2 regions of the Vreelandella sp. ssv genome follow, and region 1 is predicted to be linked to the other one. Evidence: predicted binding sites of a transcription regulator. Region 1 holds the regulator's gene; the other holds the start of a gene.

Region 1 (7,391 bases):
ACCGCAGCGGGTGTCACGGTCTCACGGGTGAGTACCGACACCAACGAGGATATTGGCCAGCAAATGCTTAGCCAACTGTTCGTTAATCCTCAGGTGCTGATTTTGGCGGCCGTTGTTATGGGCCTGCTAGGCATGGTGCCCGGCATGCCCAATTTTGTATTCCTGCTCTTTACCTTGTTATTGGCCGGTTTGGCATGGTTTCTTATGCGCCAAAAAGAGCAAGCCTTGGTCAAGGAGGAAATTGCCACTGCACCTGTACCTTTACAAGAGACCCCCGAAGCTAGTTGGGAAGATGTGCAGCTTGTCGACACCCTCGGCTTGGAAGTGGGCCATCGTTTAATACCGCTGGTCGACTCGCGTCAAAAAGGTGAGCTGCTTGGCCGCATTAAGAGCGTGCGGAAGAAGTTTGCTCAGGAAGTCGGCTTCCTGCCGCCAGTCGTGCATATCCGCGATAATCTGGAACTGCCGCCCAATGCCTATGTGCTCTCCATGAAAGGCGCTGAAATTGGCCGCGCGGAGGCGCAGCCGGGCAAATGGCTGGCGATCAATCCAGGCCAGGTATCAGGCGAGTTGCAGGGCACCCATACCCAAGATCCCGCCTTTGGCTTGCCCGCTGTTTGGATTGACAGCAATCAGCGTGAGCATGCTCAGGTTTACGGCTACACCGTGGTGGACGCCAGTACGGTGATCGCGACCCACTTGAATCATCTGCTGCATCGCCATTCGCCGGAAATGCTGGGGCGTCAGGAAGTGCAGAAGCTGCTGGATAAAATGGGTGATGACCAGAAAGCGCTGGTCGAAGAAGTGATTCCGAAAGCCATTTCGCTGACGGTGTTGCAGCGTATTTTGCAAAACCTGCTGGATGAAGATGTCTCTATTCGCGATATGCGCACCATTTTGGATACATTAGCGGAGTACGCCAGCCAGCAAAAAGATCCTAACGAGCTAACGGCGTTAGTGCGTGTTTCCCTGGGCAGGGCGATTGTCCAGCAGTGGTTTGCCGGGCAGGAGACACTCAATGTAATGGGCCTGGATGCCCAGTTAGAACAAGTGTTGGTGCAGGCCATGAATGGCAACGGTGCGATGGAGCCCGGGTTGGCAGAGACACTGATGACCCAGGCCCAGCAGGCCTTAGAGCGACATGAAAGTTCTGGCGAACCACCGGTGCTGATCGTGCAGCACTCGCTGCGAGCAGTATTGTCGCGTTTCTTACGCCGTCGTTTACGCCATATGTCGGTGCTGTCTCAGGCGGAAATTCCCGATGACCGCACATTAAGGGTAACTACGCTGGTAGGCGGACGTTGATCATCGTATGCCGTGATAGGCTAGCGTCATCCATTTCCAGCATAGGCAAAGGGTAAGTCATGAGCGTTAGACGTTTCGTGGGAGCCAATAGTCGTGATGTAATGCGCCAAGTGCGCGAGACGCTCGGTGAAGATGCCCTGATTGTCGCTAATCGGCGCACTGAAGGGGGCGTTGAGATTCTGGCCATGGCGGACGAAGCCATTGACCATTTTGAGCCTTCACCAGAGCCTAGTCCTCCCGAAACGCTGGCAGCCCCGCCAGCGCAAGATGCGATGCAGACGATGAGTGAGCGCTTACTGCAAGAGATGCAGGATATGCGCGCTCTGCTGGCCAGTAGCCAGTCAGCTAAGGCTGCTCCCACTCCCCAGGAGCCGCCTGCGGGAACCGCTGCGCGGCTGCGCCAACTGCTATGGAATGTCGGCTTTAGCAGCGAGCTCGCTGATGAGCTGCTGGCGGGATTACCTGAGCCATTAATCGCAGTAGGTGGTGATAACGGCGCGCCGCTGCAGTGGCTGCGCCAGCAGTTAATGGATCGCCTCTGTGTGCTAAGTGATGAGCCAAGCTTTTTCGACCAAACCGGGATTGTTGCCCTGGTAGGACCAACGGGGGTAGGGAAAACCACCACCACCGCTAAGCTGGCCGCGCGTTTTGTCATGCGACATGGCACCCGCCCAGTGGCGCTGGTGACGACTGACAGTTTCCGGATTGGTGCCCATGAGCAGCTACGCATCTATGCGCGTTTGCTGGACACGCCCATGTATGCACTGGATGCCGAACAGCCCATTGACGACCTGCTAGGTCGCCTGCAGGGCAAGCAGTGGGTGATTATCGACACCGTGGGCATGAGCCAGCGTGACCAGCGCGTCATCGAGCAGATTGCCCACCTTCAGGGCGGACGCTCACGGGTGCGCCTAGTGCTACTGCTCAATGCTGCCAGTCAGCCGGAAACCCTCGAAGAGGTCGTATTGCGTTATCGCCAGGCCGCCCGAGCGGTAGGCGCAGAGTTAGATGACTGCATTATTACCAAGCAGGATGAGGCAGGCCGCCTAGCACCGGTACTCGACATTGTCATGCGTCATGGAATGCGCGTGCTGTTTGGTTCCAACGGTCAGCAGGTGCCTGAAGATATGGCGATTGCTGCTCCCGACGTCCTCGTTGATCAAGCGCTCAACACGGCAACGCCGCAGCGCGAACGAGCGCACAGTGCTGACACCCCAATGGGAATGCCACGCTGGTCTCGGGATGTTCTCGGGCAAGGGCGTCGCTTGTCGTCGTTGCTGGCGCGGCTGCGCCAACGCGTTACGGGATTTGCGGAATTAGAAGCAACCTGGGATTTAGCGTCACTACCGGGTCGTCTCCAAGAAGAGCGTTTAGATGCCCTATTGGCCCATTACCCAGCCGCCAATACAACGTTGGGAATGGCATGGTCAGCTCGGCGCAATGAGCGCGGCTGCGACTGGGCGATGCCCGATATTGGGTTAGACACAGAGGGCGCTTGGCTGGCGCTACCCTGGCTGCAGCATCGCCACGCGGCTGGGTGGCAGCCGCGCCTAGCCGCGCTGACGGAAGCAAGCGGTGTCGCGGTACATTTATTGCCACGCTTACCCGAGCCTGATGCGCTGGCGTGGCTAGAAGCCGAGCATTTGACCTGGATCAGCCAAGTGTCCCCTAGTCATCGCGTACGCTTTCACCACGAGCGCCAGACCATTCGCCAATTATTTAATGACAGTGTGCTGACGCACCATGTGGGCTTACGTTTTCGAGGACAGCCCGTGCAGCTTTGGACCGCTTACGCCGAAGTAGAGGACGCCTCCGGCCTTTCTCTGCTCGCCTGGTGTGGGGAAATTCGCGACCCTGAAAGTGCCAAAGTCGTGGCGCGGCGTTATTGGCTTACCCCGGCACGGCTGGGAGCAGAGGTGCTCTCGCTACTGATAACGCAACTGCAGAGCGACGGTTTAGCAGCGTTGACGCGCCGCGCGTGGCAGCAGTTAAAAGAGGCCGATAGCGGTGATGTAAACGCCGAAGTACGCCTGTTAATGGCCAGCGGTATGGCATCGGTCGCGGGGCATCTCGATGTCGCTGATGATGAGGGAGCGCAGACACTGCGCGGCGACTTGCTCAACCTGACGGGCACGAGCCGACGCCGTCGCGATACCGGTATGCTTGATGCGCTGGTCTATGCATTTATGGCGCGGGATGCGATTCGCCAAATGAGCAGTATTAGTCGCGAGGGCGTGGCGTGAGCGAACAAGATCAAGCCTCGGGACTGCGCAAGTGGGCCAACCTGCAGCGACAACAGCAGCAGGCTGAGGGAGCTGTTGATGTTGCGGCGGCAGAGCATGTGTCTGAACCTGAACAGATTGCTTCTCTTTTAACGCCGACCGCAGCAATGGCCGAAGAACCAGCAGCGATGGCGCCGCCCCAGCCTAAAATTCCGCTGATTGTGGTCGGATTGCCGGGTAGTGGTGCAGCCCAGGTGAATAAGGTTAAAGCCCGCTTGGGGCAATGGTCTACGCTAGGTCGAAGCTGGGCCGGTGATCCTGATGACTGGGACATACATATCGCCATGGCAGAAACGTCTGACCTGGCTCAGTTGTGTGATCAATACAGCCGTTGGGCACTTTGGATCAGCAGCGATGCCGATGCCTTTGCCGCTATGTACCGGACATTACGTCAGCTAAATGAACGGGGTGGGCCGCGCCGTTTACTGGCGCTTCACGAGCCACATTTGCCGCGCCAGGGGTTGCTTGATAACTTGCGTGGAGCCGCCGAGTACTACTTAAATATGGAACTACTGGTACTTGCACGATGAGTGACCTCCGCCGAGGAGACCAAGCATGCTAAGCTGGTTATCAAGAGGAGTGAAGGTGCAGATTGCGTTACTACTAATCGGACTGCTACTGACAGGGTTAGCGGCGAGTGCTCAGGCGGCAAGCGGTAGTTGGAGTACCCAGATCCCCGGGCTGATGGTGGCGATGAGTGATCGGACAAGTGCTAGTCAAACCGCTGCCCCTCCCGCCGTTGCTACTCTTAGATCAGGACAGCTTGAGCGTATTCAGTGGCAGTTTCAATATCCCCCCGATGCGCTGTTAAACGCCTGGTTATGCCATCCTGAGCAGTGCGTTGCGTTAACGGGTATGCGTGGCTCAACCACCGCACTGGCGGGGCGAGCGGCAGATGCGCCATTGCATTTTCGCTTTGCCTTACGCCCCGGCCAGCGGCCGGTTCGTGTGCAGGGGCTGCAAATGATTGTGAACTATCAGTGAAGGCTGTATAGCCGCGAGGCGAGAGGATGTACACAGCACAAGGCAGAATCAAACAGAGTGAGCTGTTGACGCAATACATGCCACTGGTGCGACGTCAGGCCTTGACGCTTCAGGTCCGTTTGCCAGCCAGCATTGAGCTCGATGACCTTGTTCAAGCCGGGATGGTAGGGCTATTAGAAGCGCTCGGTCGCTTTGATGCTACTCAAGGCGCGACGTTTGCGACCTTTGCCAGCCAGCGTATTCGTGGTGCGATGATGGACGAGTTGCGCACTCGAGACTGGCTGCCCCGCAGCGTTCGCCGCTCAGCACGAGCGGTAGATAGCGCCGTTCGTCAATTAGAACAACAGCTGGGTCGAGCACCGGAAGAGAGCGAAATTGCCCACCATCTTGAGATGCCGTTGAGTGAATATCAGCAGCTTCTCAATGACACTAATAGCGGTCAACTGCTGCCCTTTGAAGAGCTGGTGGCCGATGGCGGTGAGCCGGTGAGTAACGAGCTGAGTCATTCACCGTTTGAACAGTTGCTAGATGGCCAGCAGCGGCAAACCTTGATTGACGCAATAGAAGCGCTGCCCGAGCGTGAAAAGTTGTTAATGGCGCTCTATTACCAGGAAGAGCTCAACCTCAAGGAAGTAGGGGCTGTGTTGGGTGTAACGGAATCACGCGTTTCTCAACTGCATAGCCAAGCCGTGAGTCGTTTACGCGCGCGTTTACACGACTCCGCATAACACCTCTTGTTTACTCACTTGTGACCGGCAAGGAGCCGTGGATGAATCCTTCGACGTTAATAGGCATATTTGCCAGCATACTGCTGCTGGTGAGCGTGCTGTTTTTTACCGCAGAGTCCCCCGAAAGCTTCATCAATTTACCGGGGCTGGCCATTGTGGTGACCGGTACATTGGCGGCGACCTTTATCAGTTATCCGCTAAAAGAAGTGCTCCGTGTCGTACGTTTGGTGGGCTTGGTGTTCCGGCGTGAAAATACCTATATGCGTGACGATATCCGCGAACTGGTGGATATGTCGCGACTCTGGTTTAAAGGGGATGTGCGCGCGGTCGAGCGTGAGCTGGAGCATACGCGCAATCCTTTTTTACGCACCGGCATCCAGTTGGTGATTGCCAACACTAAAGAGGATGAGATTTTTGACATGCTGCGCTGGCGCATTGCCCGCCTAAAAGCACGTGAGCATGCCGAAGCACAAATATTTCGTACCATGGCCACCTATGCCCCCGCGTTTGGCATGATCGGTACCTTGGTGGGACTGGTGAATATGCTGGAGGTGATGGATGCTGGCGATCTGCAGGTGATCGGCCCCCGCATGGCGGTGGCACTGCTGACCACCTTTTATGGCATTTTACTCGCTAACTTAGTGTTTAAGCCGATTGCAGTGAAACTAGAGCGGCGTACCGAAGAGCGGTTGATTACCATGAACATGGTGCTGGAAGGTATTTCACTGATTACCAAACGTCGTTTGCCCTCGTTTATTGAAGAAACCCTTAACTCTTTTGTGGCTAATTACCACGATGAAATTCGTGATAATAGTGTCAAGCCAAGACCTGACTCGTCGGTGAGCTCGGCGGCTAAAGGATAGCCACCATGTTAGACCGTGATACACGCCATGCACTGGAAATGACACCATCGCCAGGCGATGGTGATGAGGGTTGGCTAACCAGCTATCTTGATGTGCTGACGCTGCTCATCACGCTTTTCGTGCTACTGCTTTCGATGACGCCCCCGGGTGGCGGTGAAGCCGCTGATACTGCTTTCATGCGTTCAGCTAGCGCTGTATCATCGTTGCCGCTAGCGTCTCTGGCCACCGGTATTAAGCCCCGCCACGAAGGATTGCAGCCGCAGTTTGCTGGGCTCAATATTCCTGGTGTAAGCGTATCGCAAGGCCGCGAAGGCGTTACGCTGAGAATTGATACCAGCTTGTTATTTCCCAGCGGCCAAGCAGTGTTGACCACTCAGGGGCGTAGCGTTATCGAACGTCTTATGGATGTGCTCAACGGTTTTGACGGGCAAATTTCGGTAGAAGGCCATACCGATAGCGTACCCATTTCGACAGCCCGCTTCCCCTCTAACTGGGAGCTTTCATCAGCGCGGGCGATCGCCGTTGTACGGCATTTAGAGCGCCAAGGGTTCAATATTTCTCGTATGCGGGCTGTCGGCTATGCTGATACCCAACCCATGGAACCGAACGCAACCGCAGATGGCCGAGCGGCCAACCGGCGCGTAGAGCTGTTGCTCAGGCAGCAGGTCGAAGGGTGAATAGATTCTTGAGGCCACGCCTGTGTCCATGTACCGCCCGCTATTGCAGTCGTTTGGTGCTTTGTTGGTATTAGATGTTGATTGCCGACGTATTCAAGCTACCAGCACAAACTTCACCCGCTTGACCGGTATAGAATGCCCTGAAAACGGGAAGTTAAGTCTTGCCTGCGTGTTGGGAAAACGTCTTAGCCAGCGAGTGCGTCGTGAGCTTCAGGGGCAGCAGCGCCTGCCCGGGCCGTTGGCGTTTATTCGACCTAAACACAGCAGCGTACGTTTTCAACTGCATGCTTACCGAGAAGATAAGCAAGTCATTGTTGAGATTGAGCCACTTAACCCTCTTGGAAAACGCCGTCTACTGGGGACGGTGAACGAGCGGTTGATGCATTTGGCTGAATCGACTCATCAAGAGGAACTGCTCGACTCCCTAGTCAATGCCATTCAACAGCTCACCGGTCATGACCGTGTCAGCGTGTGCCATTTCGATAGCGATTGGCATGGCTTGATGGTCGCTGAAGCGCTGGGAGAGCAGTTGCCTTCGCTACTGGGTCAGCG
Region 2 (7,391 bases), 840 kb from region 1:
GCTACCATTGGCTGATCAGTCGATTCGATGACGCCTGCCTCAATCGCCGCACCAGTAATCGCCGCCAGCACGGTTTTCGACAGCGACTTAATATTGGCAGGTGACGCCACCCCCGGCCCACCCTGGTGAAGCTCGTGAATAATCTCGCCATCGTAGGCCACTACCACGCTGTGTACGCGTTCAAGCTGGCGGGTTTGCTGGTCTAGCGTCTGGAGTGCATTTGTAGAAGGCTCATTAGCGGCTGAAAAGGCGATAGGAAGCAACGACATAACAGCAAACGAAATAAGCAAAGCAGTAGCGCGCATCGCAACACCTTCGGTATAAGTGGCAAGGGTCCGGGGTTTAGAAGCCAAACAAGTTCCACAACACAAGCCTAGTCACTTTCTATCAGGGAAATGCAACGACATTACGCAAAAGGATAAAAAGCCTGCTAGGATGGGTGTGTTGGGTATTGAGTAAGCAAGCCTTTGATTTCCCTAAAACGCAATAAGCAAGGAGCGCCCTATGCGTAATATTATCTACATTATTGGTCTCATCGTGGTTGTGCTATTCATTCTGTCGATGCTCGGCCTGCGCTAAGCGACATAAATTAGGTTTTTTGAGCTATGTTTTAGAAAAATAGCCTAAAATAATGAACCTAAGCAAAAAACCGCCCGAAGCTCTCGCTTATGGCGGTTTTTTTATGGGCTGCTTTTATGAGCTCTTCTGATCAGCAATGCGTGGCAGCACTAGATGTTAAGCGCAGTCAGCGGCCCCTTGACCAAACATATCGAACATCAACTCACGGCCAAGGCTGGTCAAAACAAAGCGGCCATACTCATTAAAAGAGGCGGCTTCACTGGTTTCCATCACTTGCTGACAGGTAGCCCAGGCAGGTGCTGCCGCGCTGAGCGCCAAAAGTTCACGGCGGGCTAAGCCGCGCTGGGGAAGGGTAATGGTTTCTAACACATGTCCGTTAACGTAGAGCAGTTCAGCGGCAATCGATAAGCATTGGCGAAGGCTACGTTGAACATTTGCAGTAGTCGTAGGCCCATGAGGCGCTTTTAAAGGACGTTCTTTTGTCAGTTCGGGAGGCATTTTATGTTCTCCTGCGGTTAGCACCAAATCGGGCTTGTGCAGCGCATTATAAACCAAGGAGGGTATTAGACCAAGGTCTATAATTAGGCAAAAACCTCCCACTTTCGAACTCATCAACGGTAAGCCAATGTGCTACGCTCGCTGTCACGTATTTTAGCGAGTCAATAAGTCATGCAGATCAGTGTATTCGGAACCGGTTATGTCGGCCTTGTTGCGGGCGCTTGTTTAGCCGATGTGGGGCATCAAGTCACCTGTATGGATGTTAATGCTGAGCGTATCGAACAGCTTAATTCAGGCGACGTGCCGATTTTTGAGCCAGGGCTAAGCACCATTGTTACCCATAACGTAGCAGCAGGGCGTTTACGCTTTACCACCGATGCTGCCCAGGCGGTCGACAATGGCGAGCTATTATTCATCGCCGTAGGAACGCCGCCTGATGAAGATGGCAGTGCCGACCTGCGCTATGTGCTAGAGGTGGCGCGCACCATTGGTCAGCACATGGACAGCTACAAGCTGGTCATTGATAAATCCACCGTGCCGGTGGGCACTGCCGAAAAAGTCCAGGCCGCTATTAGCGAGGTTCTCGAACAGCGCGGTGTAGCACACGCGTTCGACGTTTGCTCAAACCCTGAGTTTATGAAAGAGGGAGCGGCGATTGAAGACTTTACCCGTGGCGCGCGTATTATTGCCGGCACGGAAAGCGAACGGGTAAAAGCGCATATGCAAGAGTGCTATGCCCCCTACAATCGCAACCACGAAAAACTGATGTTTATGAGCGTGCGGGCTGCCGAGCTGACCAAATACGCCGCCAATGCCATGCTCGCCACCAAAATCAGCTTTATGAACGAGATTGCCAATCTTGCTGAACGGCTGGAAGTGGACGTTGAAGATGTGCGTCGTGGCATTGGCAGCGACCCGCGTATTGGCTACCACTTTATCTACCCAGGCTGCGGCTACGGTGGCTCCTGCTTCCCCAAAGATGTACAAGCGTTGGAGCGGGCCGCGCGTCAGTTAGGCTATACGCCGGAACTGCTTAGCGCTGTTGAAGCGGTTAACTTACGCCAAAAGCAGACCCTGTTCACAAAACTGCAAGACAACTTAGGCAATCTAAGCGGTAAAACCATTGCCGTGTGGGGCTTGGCGTTTAAACCTAACACCGATGATATGCGCGAAGCACCTAGCCGCACATTGATGGAAGCACTCTGGCAGGCGGATGCTAAGGTGCAAGCGTTTGACCCAGAAGCCATGGCGGAGTGCCGGCGCATCTATGGCGAGCGCGATGACCTAATGCTGGCAGGCGACCGAATTCAAGCCGTGAAAGGCGCCGATGCCCTGGTGATTTGCACCGAGTGGAAAGAGTTCCGTAGCGTCGACTTCACCTGGCTAGCTGGCCAGTTGGTTGAAAAAGTCGTCATCGATGGGCGTAATTTATACACACCCAGTGCCGTTGAAGAGGCAGGTCTACGTTACATTGGGGTGGGGAGAAAGAGTAATTAGAATATAGCGTTACTGACAATATCTTATTAACGCTTTATACGTGAATTACGGATCGTTACTCTGAATTACGTCTTAATACGAAAAAAATAGTTAAATATTCAAGTTATAGTTCACTTAGTTGTTATATTAAGGTAGTTGTATTAGAAGTAGTGCTAAGCATCGCTCCATTAATAAGCAGTAATAGAAAGCATCAGGCGTAGCAACACGTATTTAAAAAAGGCATTGGTTTTATGGCTTCCATCTCATCACTTGGTATTGGTTCTGGCCTAGATCTCAACGGGCTATTGGATCAGTTACAAGACGCCGAACGCGGTAAACTTGAGCCGATTGCACAACAGGTCCAGTCTGAAAATGCGCAAATATCAGCCTACGGACAGTTGAAGAGCGCGCTTTCCCAATTTCAGAGTTCTGCTGAAGCACTCAACGAAGTGTCTTCATTTGAGAGCCTGACAACCAACGTTGAGGGCAGTGCTGTTAGCGCTGTTAGCAGCAATGAGGCGCAGCCTGGTCAGTACGAAGTGCAGGTTGACCGTTTAGCGACAGCAGGTAGTTTGGTGACTGAGCGCCTGGAAACAGCAGTGGAAAGTATAGTGTCGGGCGAACAGTCTTTGGATTTTACTATCGCTGATGGAAACCTGACGACTATTACTATCCCTGATGGCAGCTCTCTTAAAGATATGCGTGACGCCATCAATGAGCAGAGTGATGGTCGTCTTAATGCCTCGATTATTGATGACGGTGAAGGATATCGTCTTGCTGTAAATGCTACCGATACGGGTGCAGACGCGAGTATCGAAAGCACCAATTTTTCAAACATTCTAGCGGGTGATGCACAAACCTCCGACGTGCAGGTAGTTCAAACGGGCCAGGATGCTGAATTTAACGTCAATGGAATCGATATTGTTAGCCCCACTAATCAAGTGGAAGGTGCTATTCAAGGTGTTACCCTAAATTTAACTGAGGCTGGTGCGACGAGCACAGTGAGTGTTGAGCAGGATAACGAGGCGATGCGAGAGAAAGTCTCTGCATTTGTTGACGACTTCAACACCCTCAAAGATACCATTACTAGTTTAACAGCCTACGATCCAGAGACGGGGCAAGCGGGTGGGTTGAACGCCGATGCGACGACTCGCGCTGTTGAAAGGGAACTGCGTCAAACAATCAGCAGTGTTGTCGGTGGGGATGGCTTTAATGTTTTATCTGATATAGGTATCTCTCTCCAAGTGGATGGCAAGCTAGTTATTGATGAAGATAAATTAGATAGTATTGTTACAAATCAGCCAGATAAAATCGCGAGTTTTTTCGCAGGGAATAGCGAAGAGGGCGGCATGGCAGGTCAAATTACCGCGTCACTTGAGAGCCTTGTCGGGTCAGACGGTCGTCTTGAAAACGCTATCAGTGCATCTGAAAGGCGCGTTGATTCGTTAGAAGACCGTTTCACTACCACTGAAAGCCGTATTGAACAAACCGTAGAGCGTTATCGAACCCAGTTCCAAGCAATGGACGGTATGGTGGCACAAATGAATCAAACCAGCGCCTACTTAACCCAGCAGTTTGCAGCACTGGGACAGCAAAACCAAAGTTAAATAGATAAAAAGCTAAATTAGCTTCATGTGAAATGCCTGGCACAATGTGCTGGGCATTTTTTTGGAATAGCCTAAAAAGTCATAGCCGCTAAAGTTTTCCCCTCCACAGCCGATAATTCCCATAGATACCTTTATCTACTACTTATAAGGAACTGAGTCATGGCTTCGATAACTGCACTTGGTGTGGGTTCTGGTCTGGATCTCTCTGGCTTGGTGGATCAGCTTAAAGCGGCCGAACGCCAAAAGCTTGTACCTATTCTAGAGCAGCAAAGTGCTCAGAAAACCAAAATATCTGCTTATGGGCGCCTAGAATCAGCGATGGATAGGGTGCAAGCCTCTATTGCTGCGCTGAATGAGGCCTCTACGTTTAAGCAGCAAAAAAGCACCGTGACGGGCGATGGCGTATTGGCGACCGCAGGCGAAACCGCGAATGCCGGGCGCTATGAAGTGACCGTTACCCAATTGGCACGCGCAGGCAGCGCTGCTTCTAATAGCGTGGCGCTAGACCAAGAACTAACAGCAGCCGATGCAACGCTGACGCTTAACTTCGGTGCTGGCGCTACGCAAACAAGCTACGACGTTGCTATTTCAGCAGGTAGCACACTGGCTGATGTTCGTGACCAAATCAACGCGGATAAAGAGGCTGGTGTCACTGCTTCTATCGTAAATGATGGCACCGGGTACCGCTTAGCGCTGAGCTCAAAAGAGACGGGCCAAGATGCTTCACTGGAGAGTTTCTCAGGCTTGGCATCGCTGACCATGGATGCAGCCACCCAACGTTCAGGTCAAGACGCCGAGCTGAATGTCAATGGCATTGCTATCACCAGTAAAACCAACCGCGTTGAAGAGGCCATCCAAGGCGTAACGCTTGACCTCACGGCGGTGTCTGGTGATCCCGTTACGCTGTTGATTGAGCGTGATGAAGGGGCGCTGAGAGAGGCGATTGATAATTTTGTAAGCAACTACAACGAAATGAAATCCACCGTTGATCGAATGACGGCATACAACGGTGAAGGCGAAACATCAGGCGAATTAGTGGGCGACCGAACTGTTCGTACGATTGAAGACCGCCTGCGCCGGGATATAACAGACACCCTCGGCACCGGCGATCTTTCACGTCTTTCACAACTGGGCATCGCCATTGATGAAAAGGGGCGATTAAAGGTCGATGAGGATAAGTTGGACGATGCAGTCGCCAACAACCCCGAGGGGCTATCTGCCTTCTTTGCGGGCGAAACCGAAGAAGGTGGCTTTGCAGGGCGCTTAAACGCCACGCTTGAAGCCATCACTGCAGAAGATGGCATTATTCAAAGCTCGGTGAATAGTGCGGAGCAGCGAGTTGACAGCCTGGATGTGCGTAAGCTGCGTATGGAAGCAAGTATTGAGCGAAGCACTGAGCGTTACCGCAAGCAGTTTGGGCAACTGGATGGCTTGATCGCGCAAATGAACTCTATGAGTAGCTACCTCTCCCAGCAGTTCAGCGTGCTGAGTAATATGCAGAATAATAATTAAAATGCTTTACAGTAATTTACATAAAAAAGAGTAATTTTTTCTAAAGAAATCGGTGGGCCTGCCGTTAATTATAATAACGGCGACGCAAGCGCCGCTAAGCAGGCCACATGGCCAGTTAAATTTCGAGGAGCACTCACATGTCTGTAATCAACACTAACATTACTGCCCTGATTGGCCAGAACAACCTGTCCAACTCACAGGCCATGCTAGCTAAAGCGCAAGAGCGTCTATCATCTGGCCTGCGCATTAACAGCGCGTCAGACGATGCTGCTGGCCAAGCCATTGCCAACAAAATGACTGCCCAGATCAAAGGCATGGATCAAGCTAGTCGTAACGCTAGCGACGGTATCTCTTTGGTTCAGACCATGGAAGGTGGCCTTGACCAAATCAACGACAACCTACAGCGTATTCGTGAGCTAGCGGTACAAGGTGCCAACGACACCAATGCTGCAGAAGATCGTGATGCCATCGTAACCGAGATTAACGAGCGGTTAGCTGAAATTGATCGTGTGGCTGAAAGTAACAACTTCAACGGCACAAGCCTGCTAAATGCTAGCGGTAGTCTGAGTATTCAGGTGGGCTCCAATACTACTGACCAAGATGTTATTGCTGTAAAAACCGTTGATGCGACTGGCGCAGGTCTGGCACTAGACGGAGCTAGCGGTGGTGTAGTTACTGCTGGTGCTGACAGTTTAGTGTTTGCTGCTGTGAGTGGTAGCGAACATACTAGCTTCCAAAGCCTAGTTGATGCGGTTGATACTGCAACTGAAACGCTAGATACCAATCGCGCAACTCTAGGTGCTACGCTTAACCGCTTTGATTCGGTAATCGATAATCTGGCGACCACGTCTACGAACCTTTCTGAAGCCCGTTCGCGTATCGAAGATGCCGACTACGCGGTGGAAGTGTCTAACATGACGCGCGCTAACATTCTCCAGCAGGCTGGCACTTCCATGCTGGCACAGGCTAACCAGACGCCGCAGTCTGTACTGTCTCTGTTGGGCTAATACCTTAGTTGGTAATATGTTGAAAGAAAGTAATAACGGGGCCAATAGGCCCCGTTTTTTTGCTTGCTTCAACACCTGAGCGGTACTGATTGCTAGAACATCTACTTAAATACATGCGCATTCGCGCCTTTGCCCACAGCTCTGCCAAGGTAAGCTAGGTACATTGCCACTTCTCTGTGTGAGCCGCTTCATGGTTAAGAACTCTTCTTCATCTGCTACTCAAAAACGCAAACCCCGAATATTATGGGCTAACCCATTCTGCTTGCTAGATTCCTCTAGCGGGGCCAGCATGACTGTGCGGCAAATGTTATTGCAGTTGGTAGCTCATGGCTATGATGTCAAAGTGCTTGGTGCGACCGTATTCGATAACCCAAAGGGAATGAGAGAACTAAAAGAGCAATTTCAAGACCTTAGTGCCCACCTGCACCAATTGATCGAAGCCCAGGACGGCCCACTAACCCACCAATTGGTGGTCAGTTATAGCCACAACCGTAACCACTTTACGACTCATGAAGAAGGGCTTTGGTACAATCAGTACCTCTATATGCTGGATTCATTTAAGCCTGATATTGTGTGGTTTTACGGCGGCCAAACCCTAGATATGTTAATTGCCGACGAGGCACGTGATCGAGGTCTTCAGGTCGCCTTCTACTTGGCTAATGGCAGCTACAAAGCACCACGCTGGTGCCGTGATGTGAATCTGATTCTAACT

Evidence for each region. The regulator FliA, encoded in region 1, starts transcription of late flagellar genes. The targets are predictions, from matches to a motif close to CTAAAGTTNNNNNNNNNNCNGCCGATA.
Region 2: a site for FliA is predicted at 4,249-4,275, ahead of fliD (flagellar filament capping protein FliD). Genes of this name have one in related genera too.

The regions. Positions count from the first base shown of each region.
Region 1 is NZ_CM182545.1:108,453-115,843, forward strand. Features, by position in the region: gene flhA (flagellar biosynthesis protein FlhA) at 1-1,305, shown strand, start outside; gene flhF (flagellar biosynthesis GTPase FlhF) at 1,365-3,548, shown strand; gene AC5TBW_RS00515 (hypothetical protein) at 3,545-4,117, shown strand; gene AC5TBW_RS00520 (flagellar protein FlhE) at 4,143-4,571, shown strand; gene AC5TBW_RS00525 (RNA polymerase sigma factor FliA) at 4,598-5,299, shown strand; gene AC5TBW_RS00530 (motility protein A) at 5,341-6,162, shown strand; gene AC5TBW_RS00535 (OmpA/MotB family protein) at 6,168-6,839, shown strand; gene AC5TBW_RS00540 (sensor domain-containing diguanylate cyclase) at 6,868-7,391, shown strand, end outside.
Region 2 is NZ_CM182545.1:3,553,042-3,560,432, reverse strand. Features, by position in the region: gene AC5TBW_RS16215 (serine hydrolase domain-containing protein) at 1-305, opposite strand, end outside; gene AC5TBW_RS16210 (hypothetical protein) at 736-1,077, opposite strand; gene AC5TBW_RS16205 (UDP-glucose dehydrogenase family protein) at 1,249-2,574, shown strand; gene fliD (flagellar filament capping protein FliD) at 2,805-4,160, shown strand; gene fliD (flagellar filament capping protein FliD) at 4,320-5,672, shown strand; gene AC5TBW_RS16190 (flagellin N-terminal helical domain-containing protein) at 5,810-6,679, shown strand; gene AC5TBW_RS16185 (glycosyltransferase) at 6,969-7,391, shown strand, end outside.